2 regions of the Idiomarina sp. ST10R2A5 genome follow, and region 1 is predicted to be linked to the other one. Evidence: predicted binding sites of a transcription regulator. Region 1 holds the regulator's gene; the other holds the start of a gene.
What was found. Region 1 encodes MetJ, which represses methionine synthesis genes. Its sites were predicted from a motif close to TAGACGTCTAGACGTCTA; they were not measured.
Positions count from the first base shown of each region.

Region 2: a site for MetJ is predicted at 3,123-3,140, ahead of msrA (peptide-methionine (S)-S-oxide reductase MsrA). Genes of this name have one in related genera too.

Region 1 is NZ_JBNIEX010000006.1:104,631-112,135, reverse strand. It holds gene argS (arginine--tRNA ligase) at 1-881, opposite strand, end outside; gene priA (primosomal protein N') at 974-3,184, opposite strand; gene rpmE (50S ribosomal protein L31) at 3,352-3,564, shown strand; gene ACP7FG_RS09255 (malic enzyme-like NAD(P)-binding protein) at 3,812-5,056, shown strand; gene metJ (met regulon transcriptional regulator MetJ) at 5,053-5,376, opposite strand; gene ACP7FG_RS09245 (bifunctional aspartate kinase/homoserine dehydrogenase II) at 5,551-7,505, shown strand, end outside.
Region 2 is NZ_JBNIEX010000007.1:143,612-151,116, reverse strand. It holds gene trmJ (tRNA (cytosine(32)/uridine(32)-2'-O)-methyltransferase TrmJ) at 101-823, shown strand; gene iscR (Fe-S cluster assembly transcriptional regulator IscR) at 891-1,370, shown strand; gene ACP7FG_RS10295 (IscS subfamily cysteine desulfurase) at 1,401-2,558, shown strand; gene msrA (peptide-methionine (S)-S-oxide reductase MsrA) at 2,555-3,100, opposite strand; gene ndk (nucleoside-diphosphate kinase) at 3,267-3,698, shown strand; gene ACP7FG_RS10280 (bifunctional tRNA (adenosine(37)-C2)-methyltransferase TrmG/ribosomal RNA large subunit methyltransferase RlmN) at 3,757-4,893, shown strand; gene ACP7FG_RS10275 (tetratricopeptide repeat protein) at 4,927-5,382, shown strand; gene ACP7FG_RS10270 (RodZ domain-containing protein) at 5,403-6,509, shown strand; gene ispG (flavodoxin-dependent (E)-4-hydroxy-3-methylbut-2-enyl-diphosphate synthase) at 6,529-7,505, shown strand, end outside.

The sequences.
Region 1 (7,505 bases):
TCCAGGAACACACATTGCGCGCCCTGATCTTCGGTCAGCAACCCTTTTTCACGCAGGTGTTCAATAACGCCCGGTAACTTGTCGTTGTAGGCACTTTCTGCCATCACGTCATCACGGGTCAGCTTAACGCCCAAACGATCATAAACTTCCTGGCAATGGCTGAGTGATACATCAATAAATTGGTTCCACAGCTTCAGGCAGTATTCGTCGCCCGACTGCAGTTTTACCACCAGCTGTCGTGCACGGTCAGCGAACTCTTCGCTGTCGTCAAAACGCTGCTTGGCCGCTTTATAAAAAGTTTCCAGGTTGCTCAGCTCATATTCTGCCGACTGGTTATCCAACGCTTCCATGTAAGCCAAAAGCATACCGAACTGTGTACCCCAGTCCCCCACGTGGTTTTGGCGAACCACTTTATGACCTAAAAACTCGCACACGCGGGACACGGCATCACCAATAATGGCAGAGCGTAAATGGCCTACGTGCATTTCTTTCGCCAGGTTAGGCGACGAGTAATCAATGACAATGGTTTTGCTTTGGTCAGCAACATCGATATTCAGGCGGTCACTGTTCAGCATTGCCGTTAACTGATCTTTCAGCTGGTCCTGCGAAATGGTGAAATTAATAAAGCCCGGTCCGGCAATATCCATTTTCGACAGCAGAGAGTTCTCCGGAACCGCATCAACAATGGCTTCAGCCAACTGACGCGGGTTCGACTTTGCCGGCTTTGCCAACATAAGTGCCAGGTTCGTCGCAAAGTCACCGTGCGATTTGTCGCGAGGGCGATCCAACTGAATCTTTACTGGGTGATCCGCAGGGATTTTCCCCTGTGCTTTAAGTTGACCAATGGCTTCGGCCAGTAACTGTTCAAGTTGTTCTTTCATTAATGCGACTACCTGTATGAAAAATCGAAGAGGAAATTCAAAGCGCTTAGTTTAATCGCTACGCCCGATAAAAAAAACCGCTTAGTTGTTAATCAGCTGAAGTCTTGCGGATCGATATCCAGCGACCAGCGTACTTTTTTCAATAACGGCAAGGCGTTAATCTGCGGCAGCAAGTGCTCAATTAACTGAAAACGTAATTTCCGTGACTGACAATGTAACAGCAATTGATAGCGGTAACGACCGGCTTTACGCTCCATTAAGGCAGGCATTGGCCCCAGTAAAAACGCACCTTCTACTTGCGGCATCAACTGCTGAATTTGGGTCATGGCCTGCACCACAGAGTCTCTGTCTGTTGCCTCAGCCCTGAACAGAGCCAAATAAGAAAACGGCGGCAGCTCACTTTGCTGGCGTTCGGCTAAAGCCGTCAACGCGAAATGCGAATAGCCGTTGTTGAGCAAATCCTGAATTAAATCATGCTCCGGATGATGGGTTTGCAGCACCACTTTACCAGCTTTGTGCTCACGCCCGGCGCGCCCGGCCACCTGAGTATAAAGCTGCCCTAAACGCTCTGCCGCCCGAAAATCGGCGCTGTAGAGCGCGCCGTCAACATCCAGCAGTGCCACTAAAGTCACGTTAGGAAAGTGGTGGCCTTTTGCCAGCATCTGCGTGCCGACCAGCAAGGGATATTCATTATTTGTGGCTTTTTGCAGGTAGTCATCTAACTGACCTTTGCGGCGGGTTGAATCCCGGTCAATGCGCAGCACCCCGCGGCCGGGAAACATCTCTTTCAGACTATGCTCGAGCTGCTCAGTCCCCACACCATGAGAAATCATCTGCGGCGAACCGCAGGAACCACATTGACGCGGTATCCGCTGCTGACTACCGCAATGGTGGCACTGCAGTTGCTGATGGGTTTTATGTACTGTGTAATAAGCGTCACAACGATGGCATTGCGCCAGCCAGCCACACTCATGACACATTAATGCCGGCGCAAACCCACGGCGATTGAGAAACAGCAGCACCTGGTTGCCCCGCTCAATTTCTACCTGAATTTGTTCCTGCAGTATTTTAGAGATACCGGCTTTTATCGGCTGCTGCTTCAGGTCAATAAGCTCGTGTTTAACCATTTGCGCGCCACCGGCACGCTGGCCCAGTTTAAGCCAGTGAAAACGCTTGCTGACCGCGTTGTTCAGCGTTTCCAGCGAGGCAGTTGCACTACCTAATACCAGCGGTATGTTCAACAATGCTGCCCGTTTTATAGCAATGTCCCGGGCATGGTAGCGAAAGCCGTCCTGTTGTTTGTAGGACAAATCATGTTCTTCATCGACCACAATAAGCCCCAGCTTCTGGCAGGGCGTAAACACTGCCGACCGGGTGCCGATAATAATCGCTGCATGCCCGTGCTTAGCATCCAGCCAGGTATTAAGCCGCTCTCTGTCGCTCATACCGGAGTGCAGCATCACCACAGGCGCGTCAAAGCGTTCTTTAAAGCGCTGCAGGGTTTGCGGGGTGAGGCCAATTTCAGGCACCAGCACTAAAACCTGTTCACCGCGTTCCAACACCGGTTGCATAGCCTGTAAGTAGACTTCGGTTTTACCACTGCCGGTAACGCCTTCCAGCAATAGCGTATTGTGCTTCTGTTGCTGGTTAATGGTTGAAACCGCTACTGCCTGCTCGGTATTTAACTCGTGACCCTGTTCTCTTAATACCGATGGCTTCTGCTGCCAGCTTTGTGGCTTTGCCGGTGCCTGCTCACGCACCTCAATCCAGCCTTTATCCTGCAGGGTACGAAGCACGGCCGAGGTCACACCTATGTCGGTTAAGTCGCTGCGCCTGAGCGGCTTATGTTTCAGCGCCGCCAGCACTTGCTGTTGTCGCGCCGCCCCTTTCAAGTCGTTAATAGACTGAGCAAGGCCTAAGTCAGTCAACGCATAAAAAGTTTCAGTCAGGTATTCCGGCGCATCGCCTTTACGCAACAAAACCGGCAGGCTATTGGCAGCAACATCCCCCAACGAGTGGTGGTAATAATCGGAAGACCAGCGAACCAGCTGCCAAATATCATCCGGCCACAGTCGTTGCTCATCCAATACCGACGAAACCGACTTCAGCTCAAACGTTGGCGGCTCGTCATTGGCTTCAGTAACCACATAACCGACTAACTGGCGCTGACCAAATGGCACGCGCACGCGCACTCCCTGCGGCAGCGGCTCAGCACTTTTGCACAGATAATCATAGGTTTGTCGAAGAGGTAACGGCAGGGCGACTTTATAACGTCGTTCGCTGCCCGTGTTGGCTTGCTTCATGGCTCTATTCTGGAACGCTACCGCACAGAATACAAGGCAGCAGATTCTGCTTGATCACAAGCTCAGGATCACATAAAATGCGCGGCTCTTAATTCATTGATGTTTTTTTGCGCATGGTGTTCGGCTTTGGATCGAATGGCGATGCGGCCCATAACTGAGGTAACCCCATGAAACAAGGTATTCATCCTAAGTACGAGACTTTAAAAGTCAGCTGTTCTTGCGGTCACACGTTCGAAACGCGTTCAACCCGCTCAGAAGATCTTCACCTGGACGTATGTTCAGAGTGCCACCCGTTCTACACTGGTAAGCAGCGTGTAATGGACACTGGTGGTCGTGTTGACAAATTTAAGAAGCGTTTTGGTGCTCTGGGCAAGAAATAAGCCTAAGAAAACTTATAGAAAACGCTGCTTAACAGCAGATTTTAAGAAAAAGGCGCTAAACAGCGCCTTTTTTTGTGCCTGTTTCGCTAAGCGGCCTATTGTTAAAGAAAAGTTAACTGGTGTACTTTTGAACACATTGGAAATTTCATTCACCTCATTACCCTCAAAGGTGGAGGTAAGATTTGTTTATTAGCACAAAAGCGATAGACTGATCGGCATTCTGATCACCAGACTCAGGTATCACCGCATGACAGACTTTCGCCAACAGGCACTGGATTACCATCAATACCCGACCCCGGGTAAAATTTCCGTTGAACTCACCACCCCTGCTGAAACCAGTAAAGACTTAGCGCTGGCCTACAGCCCGGGCGTAGCAGAGCCGGTTCGGGAAATCGCGCAGGACCCGGACAATGCCTACAAGTACACAGCTAAAGGCAACATGGTTGCTGTTATTACCAACGGAACGGCTATTCTCGGTCTGGGCAATTTGGGACCATTAGCGTCAAAACCGGTCATGGAAGGTAAAGCACTTTTGTTCAAACGCTTCGCCGGGCTGGATTCCATTGATATTGAAGTCAGTCACCGTACCACACAGGACTTTATCAATACGGTTGCCAACATTGCTGACACCTTTGGCGGTATTAACTTAGAAGACATTAAAGCACCTGAGTGTTTTGAAATTGAGCAGGCGCTAATAGAACGCTGCAATGTACCGGTATTCCATGACGACCAACACGGTACTGCCATTGTTACCGCAGCCGGTATGCTTAACGCGCTGGAAATTCAGGGCAAAAAACTGGCCGAGTCACGCATTGTTTGTCTCGGTGCCGGCGCAGCAGCAATTGCCTGTATGGAGCTTTTGATTAAATGCGGTGCACAGCGCGAACACATTTATATGCTCGATTCTAAAGGCGTTATTCACACTCGCCGTGACGACTTAAACGAATACAAGCAACTGTTCGCTAACAATACCGATAAGCGCACGCTAAAAGATGTTATTGAGGGTGCTGATATCTTTGTTGGCGTTTCAGGCCCAGACCTGCTCAGCCCGGAAGAGCTGCAGCTAATGGCACCTAACCCGGTTATTTTTGCCTGCTCAAACCCTGATCCGGAAATTAAACCGGAAGTTGCTATGGCAGCACGGAACGACTTAATTATGGGAACTGGCCGCTCCGACTATCCGAACCAGGTGAACAATGTACTCTGTTTTCCCTTTATGTTCCGCGGAGCATTAGATGTGCGGGCAACAGCCATTAACGATGAAATGAAGGTGGCAGCGGTAGAGGCCATTCGTCAGCTGGCGAAAGAGCCCGTGCCCGATTCCGTGCTAAAAGCAGCCGATGTCAAAGAATTAAACTTCGGCCGCAACTACATTATTCCTAAGCCTATCGATCCACGCTTGTGCCGGCGTGTGGCTCGCGCCGTTGCTGAAGCCGCAGTGAAATCCGGCGCGGCTAAAATCGATTTACCAGAAAATTATATGCAGGATTAATCGTCCAATTCGTCATCCGTCGGGATGGGCAAGCCCCTGGCTTCCAGCTCTTCCCGCACGGCTTTGGGTATTTTATTCGGATTCGATTTTTGCAAGTCTTCATCTTCGGGCAGCGGCTGACCGGTAAAAGCGTGTAAAAACGCCTCACACAGCAGTTCGCTGTTGGTAGCATGACGCAAATTATTGATTTGGCGACGGGTCCGCTCATCAGTCAGTACTTTTAATACCCGAGTAGGAATTGAGACCGTAACTTTCTTAACCTGCTGACTCTTACGACCGTGTTCAGCATACGGATAAATGTATTCGCCGTTCCATTTCATATTCATTGCTCTGATGTCAGACAAAACCCTGTAAGTTGTAATGAATTGTACCCGACTGAGCGACCCCGTCAAATTTTATCCGTCTAGATGGCTAAAAGTTGCTGACATTTGTCTGACAATATTTTAGCCTTAGTAGCAGTAACCCAATCCATGCGAGTAGTTAAGGAAGGCGGAATGACAACAATACAGCTCACAGAGGAGCAAAAGCAGGCCGTTGCCGACAGTGTTCAGGTACACAAGTTTGGCGGAAGCAGTCTTGCCGACGCCTTTTGCTATCGACGTGTGGCCCGCATTGTAACGGAATACGCCGGCGCGAGCGATCTTGTCGTGGTTTCCGCCGCTGGTGATACGACCAATCGTATTCTGGCTATTATAAACGCCAAACCGCAGCCGGGCGATACCGCCAGTATTCTGCTCGATCAGCTGGAGAATTTTCAGCAAGGACTTATCACTGAGTTATTAAGTGGCGATTTACAACAGCAATTGCTGCAACAGTCACAACAGGACTTCACTCGCTGGCGTCGTTGGTTGGCCGGTGACGAAGACATTGCCCATAACGCCGAGCTACTGTCCTACGGTGAACTTTGGTCGGCGCGCTTATTATCTGCGCTGCTGCAAAAACAGGGCACCCGGGCCGACCACATTGATGCCCGCGACTTCTTACTGGCAGCGGATGCTCCAGAGCCTGTGATTCAGGTTGAGCATTCCCGTGAAAAGCTACTACTGCGGGTAGCCCCTCATTCCGGCACCCGCTTTATTGTCACCGGCTTTATTGCCCGTGGCTTAAACGGCGAAAGCTTGACTCTGGGTCGCAACGGCAGTGACTACTCAGCTACGCTGGTGGGTAGCTTGCTCGATGCTCGCCAGGTCACCATATGGAAGGACGTTGCCGGTGTTTACTCGGCGGATCCTCGTAAAGTTGAACGTGTCGTCAGTTTGCCCACACTGGACTGGACCGAAGCCGAGGAACTGGCAAGACTTGGCAGCCCGGTTCTGCACCCAAGAACCTTTCAGCCAGTCGACCGTCAACGCATGGTCATATCGGTACGTTCCAGCTTAAAAGTAGAAAACCAGCAAACCCGCATTGGTCAGTTCCAGAATACGCAGCCCCGCGGCAAAGTTTTCACGTCTTTGTCCGAAGTGGTTCTGTTTAAAGTTGAGTTGCAGGACAAGGCTTTAGTAAAGCGCCTGGATGAACTGGAGTTAGAGCCGCTGGTCAGTTGGACCGAGCCGGAAAATCATCAGCAATATCTGGTCTTTCACCAAAACCACTTAGACTATCTGACCGGCTGGCTGGACAGTCTGGGCGCGGGTGATGCCATCACTCAAATTCGCGGTTACTCCATGGTCGCTATTGTCGGTAACCGCATTCAGGAAACCGATCAGTTTTCGACCTTTAAGCTCCAGCTTTCAGAACAAAAAGTACGCCGCTTTGCCTTAACTCAGAACGGCGACTCCGCTGTGGCTATTTTAGAGCAGAAGCTTGATAACCGTTTACTGAACCGTTTACACAGTCAATTATTTAACTACCGCCGCAGTCTGGGTGTGCTGGTTATTGGCCGTGGCAATATTGGTACAGCCTGGTTGGAGCTGTTCAGACAACAACGAGACCGCATTAATCAGGTGATGGACGTTCGCGTTATTGGCATAGCCAACTCCCGCCGTTTATGGCTGGATTACAACGGCGTTGAACTGACCCAGTGGGCAGATGACTTCGACCGCCTGGCGCGCCCTTACGTATTGACCGAACTGTTGCGCGAGCTGCCCAATGCGCCATACGACGAGCTGGTTGTGATTGATTTAACCGATGCGAAACAAGTCGCGCAATTATACCCGAGTCTGTTCGCAAACGGTCTTCATATCATCAGCGCCAACAAGCGCGCGGGCTCGGCTGACGAAGCGCTGTACCGCGAAATTCGTACCATCCAGCACGAATACGAACGTGAGTGGCTCTATAACACCACAGTTGGCGCCGGACTGCCTCTGAATTACGCCATTAATGACTTACGCAATTCCGGCGACGAAATCCGTAGTATTTCCGGTATTTTCTCCGGCACTATGTCCTGGCTGTTTGAAAATTTCACCAAAGGTGTGGCTTTCAGTTCGCTGGTACAAGAAGCCAAAGAGAG
Region 2 (7,505 bases), on a different contig from region 1:
CCTGTGCTGTAAAAGAACAATTTTCGGTCGCGGATCATACCAGTGTTACGGTATCATGCCAAACTTTTCCATAAGTCGAGAAAAATCCAAGGGAAACGCCATGCTTGATAACATTCGTATTGTTCTGGTGAACACTTCTCACACCGGGAACATAGGCTCTGTTGCCCGTGCCATGAAAACCATGGGACTGTCTAAATTAACGTTAGTAGACCCTGTGCAGGAGCCGGACAGTCACGCATCGGCTTTGGCGGCTGGTGCAACTGATATTTTGGCATCGGCGACTATTGTGGACACCTTGCAAGAAGCGATTGCCGATTGCGGTCTGGTTATTGCGACCAGTGCTCGTAACCGTACGCTGGACTGGCCGCTTTTAGGGCCTCGCGAGTGTGCTGAAAAAGTGCTGGAAGAAGTAGGACAGCACGAGGTGGCTTTAGTATTTGGTCGTGAAAACAGTGGCCTAACCAATGAAGAGCTGCAGCAAAGTCAGTTCCACCTGCATATACCAACAAACCCGGATTACAGTTCTCTGAACCTGGCTATGGCGGTACAAACCGTGTGCTATGAACTGCGCATGCAGTGGCTGGAGTCACAACAACGCAGCTCTGGAAAATTACCGGAGTATCCAAGAGCCGAAGATTTAGAACGGTTTTACGAGCACCTTGAAAAAACATTGAGCCAAACAGGGTTCATTGTGCGTCAGCACCCGGGGCAGGTAATGACGAAATTACGCCGCTTATTCACCCGTGCCCGGCCGGAAGAGAACGAAATTAATATTTTGCGGGGCATTTTAGCCTCGGTGGATAAATCGACAGGCAATACTTGACTAAAATAGTCAGGAATGTAAAATTTCATAACATATTATGCTGATTTAAACACCAGAGGGAACCACCATGCGCCTGACGTCAAAAGGTCGATACGCAGTTACAGCTATGCTGGACGTTGCGCTTTTTACGGCAAATGGTCCTGTGCCGTTAGCGGACATTTCTGAGCGTCAGGGAATATCTCTGTCGTATTTAGAGCAACTGTTTGCGCGTTTGCGTAAGCACGGACTGGTGGACAGTGTGCGTGGTCCGGGCGGTGGTTATCGTCTGGGTTGCCCGGCAACCGATATTTCTGTTGGTGCGGTCATTCATGCCGTTGATGAATCTATTGATGCGACTCGTTGCCAGGGTAAAGCTAACTGCCAGGGCGGTGAGCGTTGTTTGACGCATTCGTTGTGGGAAGGCTTAAGTGACCGCATAGCGGACTTCCTGGACGGCATTACCTTGGCTGAACTGATGAAAAAGCGCGATGTTGGTGATGTTCTGAGTCGGCAAAATTCACTTCATAATAAAAGTGAAGAAGAGATTAAGTTAAACTCACATCTTTAATATTGTCTTTAGTTTGTCAGGAGCAACGAAGTGCCCAAGCTACCCCTTTATTTTGATTATGCTGCAACCACCCCTGTAGATCCTGTTGTAGCAGAGAAGATGATGGGCTGTTTAACTCAGGATGGTCTCTTCGGAAACCCCGCGTCACGTTCACATAAATACGGCTGGCAGGCTGAGGAAGCCGTTGATGTTGCCCGGCATCAGGTTGCTGATTTAATCAATGCCGACGCGCGCGAAATTGTGTTTACCTCCGGCGCTACTGAGTCGGATAACCTGGCAATAAAAGGTGCGGCTCAGTATTACTCGGCTAAAGGCAAGCATATCATTACGCTGAAAACTGAACACAAGGCAGTATTAGATACTTGCGGTCAGTTAGAAAAAGAAGGCTTTGAAGTTACTTACCTGGACGTTGGCAGCGACGGACTGCTGGATATGGATTTGTTCCGCTCAGCTCTGCGTGAAGACACCGTCCTGGTAAGCGTTATGCTGGTTAATAATGAAGTTGGCGTTATTCAGGACATTGCTGCTATTGGGCAACTTTGTCGTGAAAATGGCACCTTATTCCACGTTGATGCTGCCCAGGCTTCCGGTAAAGTTTCTATGGATATGGCTGAGTTGCCGGTCGATTTAATGTCACTTTCTGCTCACAAAATGTATGGCCCTAAAGGTATTGGGGCGCTCTATGTGCGTCGTACGCCCAGAGTTCGGCTACTTGCGCAAATGCATGGCGGCGGTCACGAACGGGGTATGCGTTCAGGTACCTTACCAACCCACCAGATTGTCGGCATGGGCGTTGCGGCTGAAATTGCGCGTAATGAGCTGGAGCTGGAGCCTGTGCGGGTTAAAAACCTGCAGCAGCGGTTATGGAAGGGTGTTAGTCAGTTAGAAGGCGTAACCCTGAATGGCTCTGACCAGCAACGAGTTCCGCATATTACCAATATCAGCTTTGCCGGAGTTGATGGCGAACTGCTGCTAATGGCGTTAAAAGATCTTGCGCTTTCGTCGGGCTCGGCCTGCACGTCGGCCAGCGTTGAACCTTCGTATGTGCTGAGAGCATTAGGCGTTGAACATGAGCTGGCAATGAGCTCATTGCGCTTTAGTATTGGCCGTTACACGTCCGAAGACGATATCGACAGTGCAGTAGAGCTTATCCACCGCACTATCGGTACCTTGCGAGGGGCTGCTTAGTCTTTCAGCAGGCCGGCAAAGGTTTTGCGGAATTTAGCCAGCTTAGGTGAAATGACCGCCTGACAATACGGGTTTTCCGGGTTTCTGGCGTAGTAGTTTTCGTGGTAATCCTCCGCCGGATAAAAGGTCCCTAACTCGGTGACTTCCGTTACTATAGGCGCTGCAAATGCATCGTCAGCCTCTAGCTCTGCAATAATTTTCTCGGCTTCTCGTTTTTGCTCGTCATTATGATAGAAGATTGATGTGCGATATTGCGTGCCAACATCGTTACCCTGGCGATTCACCTGAGTAGGATCGTGCAGGGTGAAAAAGATTTCTAAGATTTGACGGTAAGAGATCTGCTTCGGATCGTACTGGAGTTGAGCGACTTCTGCGTGGCCCGTGTTTCCCGTGCAAACTTGTTCGTAAGTGGGGGTTGGCGTATGACCACCCGTGTAGCCGGATTTAACCGACTGAATGCCTTTTACCTGAAGGAAGGCAGACTCAACACACCAGAAGCAGCCGCCGCCCAGAGTAGCTTGTTGGTATTCATTGTTCGCCATGTCAGAACTCCTTATCGTCAAATAGACGTCTATATGGCTAATTTGTTTTAGGCATCCTAGCTGAGAATAAGTGAAAAAACAATCACTGGGTATTCGATTTCTGTGCTGATCTCACGTATAATCCGCGCGACTAATTTATCCCTTTATTTTATTGGAGTTTATAACCATGGCTTTAGAGCGCACTCTATCAATTATCAAGCCTGATGCAGTTGCAAAAAACTTAATCGGCGCTATCTACAACCGTTTTGAATCTGCGGGCCTACGCATTGTCGGTGCTAAAATGATGCACTTAAGCAAAGAACAGGCGGAAGGTTTCTACGCTGAACACAAAGAACGTCCTTTCTTTGGCGCTTTGGTTGAATTCATGACTTCAGGTCCTATCGTTGTTCAGGTTCTTGAAGGTGAAGACGCTGTGCGTAAAAACCGTGACATTATGGGTGCTACGAATCCTGCAGAAGCACTGGCAGGAACTATCCGTGCCGACTATGCTGAAACTATAGACGAAAATGCGGTACACGGTTCAGATGCAACTGAATCTGCTGCGCGCGAAATCTCTTACTTCTTCAGCGACGAAGAAGTTTGCCAGCGCACTCGTTAAGACGTAAGAAAATATGGCCTGACGGAAACGTCAGGCTACATCAGAACACTGGAGCTTTATGACCAACGCAATAGATAAAAAAGTGAACTTACTCGACCTGAATCGTGAGGGGATTAAAGAATTCTTTCGTGAAATGGGTGAGAAACCGTTTCGTGCCGAACAGGTTATGAAATGGCTGTATCACTTTTGTGTCGATGACTTTGATGAGATGACGAATCTCAATAAAGCTTTGCGTGAAAAGCTCAAGCAAGTAGCCGAAATTCGCGCACCTGAAATTCGTGAACAACAGCAGTCGTCAGATGGCACCATTAAGTTCGCGATGACTTTGTTTGACGGTCAGGACGTGGAAACGGTATGGATACCCGAAGGTGACCGCGCTACTTTGTGCGTGTCTTCTCAGGTTGGGTGTGCTTTAGAGTGCACTTTCTGCTCAACAGGGGCTCAGGGCTTTAACCGTAACCTCAGCGTGGCAGAAATTATCGGCCAGGTGTGGCGGGTGAACCAGCTTTTAGGGGCTTATGGAAAAACCGGAATTAAACCCGTAACGAACGTTGTCATGATGGGCATGGGTGAACCACTGCTTAACTTAAACAATGTTGTTCCGGCAATGGAGTTAATGTTAGATGACCTGGGCTTTGGTTTATCAAAGCGTCGTGTCACTTTAAGTACTTCCGGTGTTGTTCCCGCATTGGAAAAGTTACGTGAACGCATTGATGTCATGCTGGCTATTTCTCTGCATGCACCAGACGATGAACTCCGTAACGAAATTGTACCTGTTAATAAGAAGTACAATATTGAAGAATTTTTGGCATCCAGTCGTCGTTATGTTGAGCAGTCAAAAGCTCAGCGTAAAGTAACGGTAGAGTATGTCATGCTGGACCATGTGAATGATTCAACTGATCAAGCGCATGCGCTGGCGAAAACATTAAAAGATACCCCAAGTAAAATTAATCTTATTCCGTTTAACCCGTTCCCGGGCTCGGACTACGGCCGTTCCAGCAACTCGCGTATTGACCGTTTTGCTAAGGTACTGATGGAATATGGGTTTACTGTAATGGTAAGAAAAACCCGGGGTGACGATATTGACGCAGCTTGCGGACAATTGGTCGGCGATGTCATTGATCGTACAAAACGCATACTGAAGCGTCAGCAGAAACAGCGTGGTGGAGAAGCAATAGCTGTAAAGACCGCGTAAATTAACAGAATCGCAGGCACAAGGAGTGTGATAATGCGAGCCGCTTTATTATTGATAGCCGTAGTGCTATATGGTTGTACCGCTAACCCTGAACAGTCGGTTTCTGAGGGTAAAGATGTACGGTTGCAGCTGGGACTTGCTTACTTAGCGCAAGGGAAGTTAAAACTTGCGCATCCACATTTGCAAACCGCATTAAAGAATAACCCTCAGTCTCTGGATGCCAACCTTGCCTTAGGGCAATGGTATTTATCGACAAATGACGTTGATTCAGCTTTGTCACTTTACCAACAGGCATTATCATGGCAACCTATGAGCGGTGCATTGTACAATAACTATGCGGTTGCACTGTGTGTGGCTGGTGACTGGAAAACAGCACTGACGTATTTTGATAAAGTGAGGTTGGATAGTAAGTATTCACATCACGACCGGGCCAGGAAAAACAGAGCCGAATGCCTGGCACGAGGAAGTCACGACGCAGCTCAACCATAACAGGGAAACCCCTTACAATCATGACTGCTGAAAACGAACCAACACAAGATAACGAAAAAACAGAACCTGAAGCGGTAAAAGAAACAGAACAAATGCCGAGCAAGGGTCCTGGACAAATACTAAAAGAAGCTCGTGAAGCAAAAGGCCTAAGCCAACGCGAGGTTGCAGACCAACTGCGTTTGAGAAAGCAGATCATTGAGTTGCTGGAAGTCGATGACTACTCAACTTTTTCGACGCCTACTTTTATTAAAGGTTATTTAAGAGCTTACGCCAAGTTACTGGATCTGGACGACACTGAGTTATTTCAGGCCTACAAGGCAAAAGGCTTTCAAGAAGTCCAAAGTAGCCAGATGCAGAGCTTTTCACGACGTAAGAAGCATCAGGAAAACGATAACCGCTTAATGCTGATTACATACGTGGTCATTATTGTTGTTATTGCCTTAGTTATTTGGTGGTGGCAGGAGCCTGATCTTGGTTTTAATGAAAAAGCTAACGGCACTCAGGAAAGTTCAGAAGTTGCTCCGACGGATGCGGATGGTGAAGCCGACAGTGTTGGCGGTATTGAAATTTCGAATCAGCCGACCGAGCCACAAATTCGGCCTGACGAAGAAGACGCGGTATTAGAGTCAGATGTTGAAGCCGAAGACACTAACGTTGCTGTTGAATCTGTTCAGGAACCGACTGCAGAAGGCGAAGAACTGAATAGCGAGTCGACGGGCGACACCTTAGCAGGTGCTGAGCCGATTACCGAAGAGACAGATAATGATTCGTCTCTTGAAAGTGCTGAAGAAGCTACCCCTGAAACTCAGTCAGCAGAAGCTGATGCTGAGCCTGTGGAAGCCGCTCAGGTGGCGGCAGAGCAATCTGAGCAGCCTGAAGCGAGTTCACCCAGTTTGGTTTTAGACTTTAATGAAGAATGTTGGGTAAAAATAGATGACGCCACCGGTGAAACTCAGGCCGTTGGTGTTAAAGCAGCGGGCTATCGCATGCCGGTACCGGGCGAGGCTCCATTTTCGATTACACTATGTAAACCAGAAGCAGTTAACGTAAGTTTTAACGGTAATGCAGTTGATATGAGCCAGTTCCGTACGGGCCGTGTTGCGCGCTTTACCGTGCCGACAGAGTAGTAGAGGTCAATTTAAGGTTATGATGCACGAAAATCCAATTAAACGCCGTCCTTCACGCCGTTTGTATGTAGGTAATGTACCTATTGGCGATGGCGCACCGATTGCTGTGCAGTCTATGACAAATACTGAAACAACCGATGTTGATGCTACCGTTGCTCAAATTGATGCGTTGGCTCAGGCCGGAGCTGATATTGTCCGGGTTTCGGTACCGACAATGGAAGCGGCTGAAGCTTTCAAACAAATCAAATTACGCAGCCCTGTTCCTCTGGTTACTGACATTCACTTCGATTATCGCATAGCGCTAAAAGTTGCTGAATACGGCGCTGACTGTTTACGCATTAACCCGGGCAACATTGGCCGTGAAGACAGAATTAAAGCTGTCGTTGATGCTGCGCGTGAGCGCAACATTCCAATTCGCATCGGTGTTAATGGCGGGTCGTTGGAAAAAGATTTACAGGAAAAGTACGGTGAGCCAACGGCTGAAGCCTTAGTTGAGTCTGCCATGCGGCATGTCGATATTCTCGACAAACTCGACTTTCACGACTTTAAAGTGAGCGTTAAAGCCTCCGATGTGTTTTTAGCCGTTGATTCCTACCGTCTGCTTGCGAAGAAGATAGACCAGCCACTGCACTTAGGTATTACCGAAGCGGGTGGTAAACGCAGCGGCGCCGTTAAATCGTCAGTAGGCTTAGGCATGTTGCTGGCTGAAGGTATTGGTGACACGCTTCGTGTTTCGCTAGCGGCCGATCCGGTTGAAGAAATTAAAGTGGGATTCGATATTCTGAAGTCACTGCGCATTCGCGCACGTGGTATCAACTTTATTGCCTGCCCAAGTTGCTCACGTCAGGAGTTTGATGTAATTAGCACGGTTAATGAGCTGGAACAGCGTCTGGAGGATATAACCACGCCTATGGATGTTTCGGTAATAGGCTGTGTTGTTAATGGTCCGGGCGAAGCCTTGATATCTCATGTTGGTCTTGCCGGCGCTAAAAATAA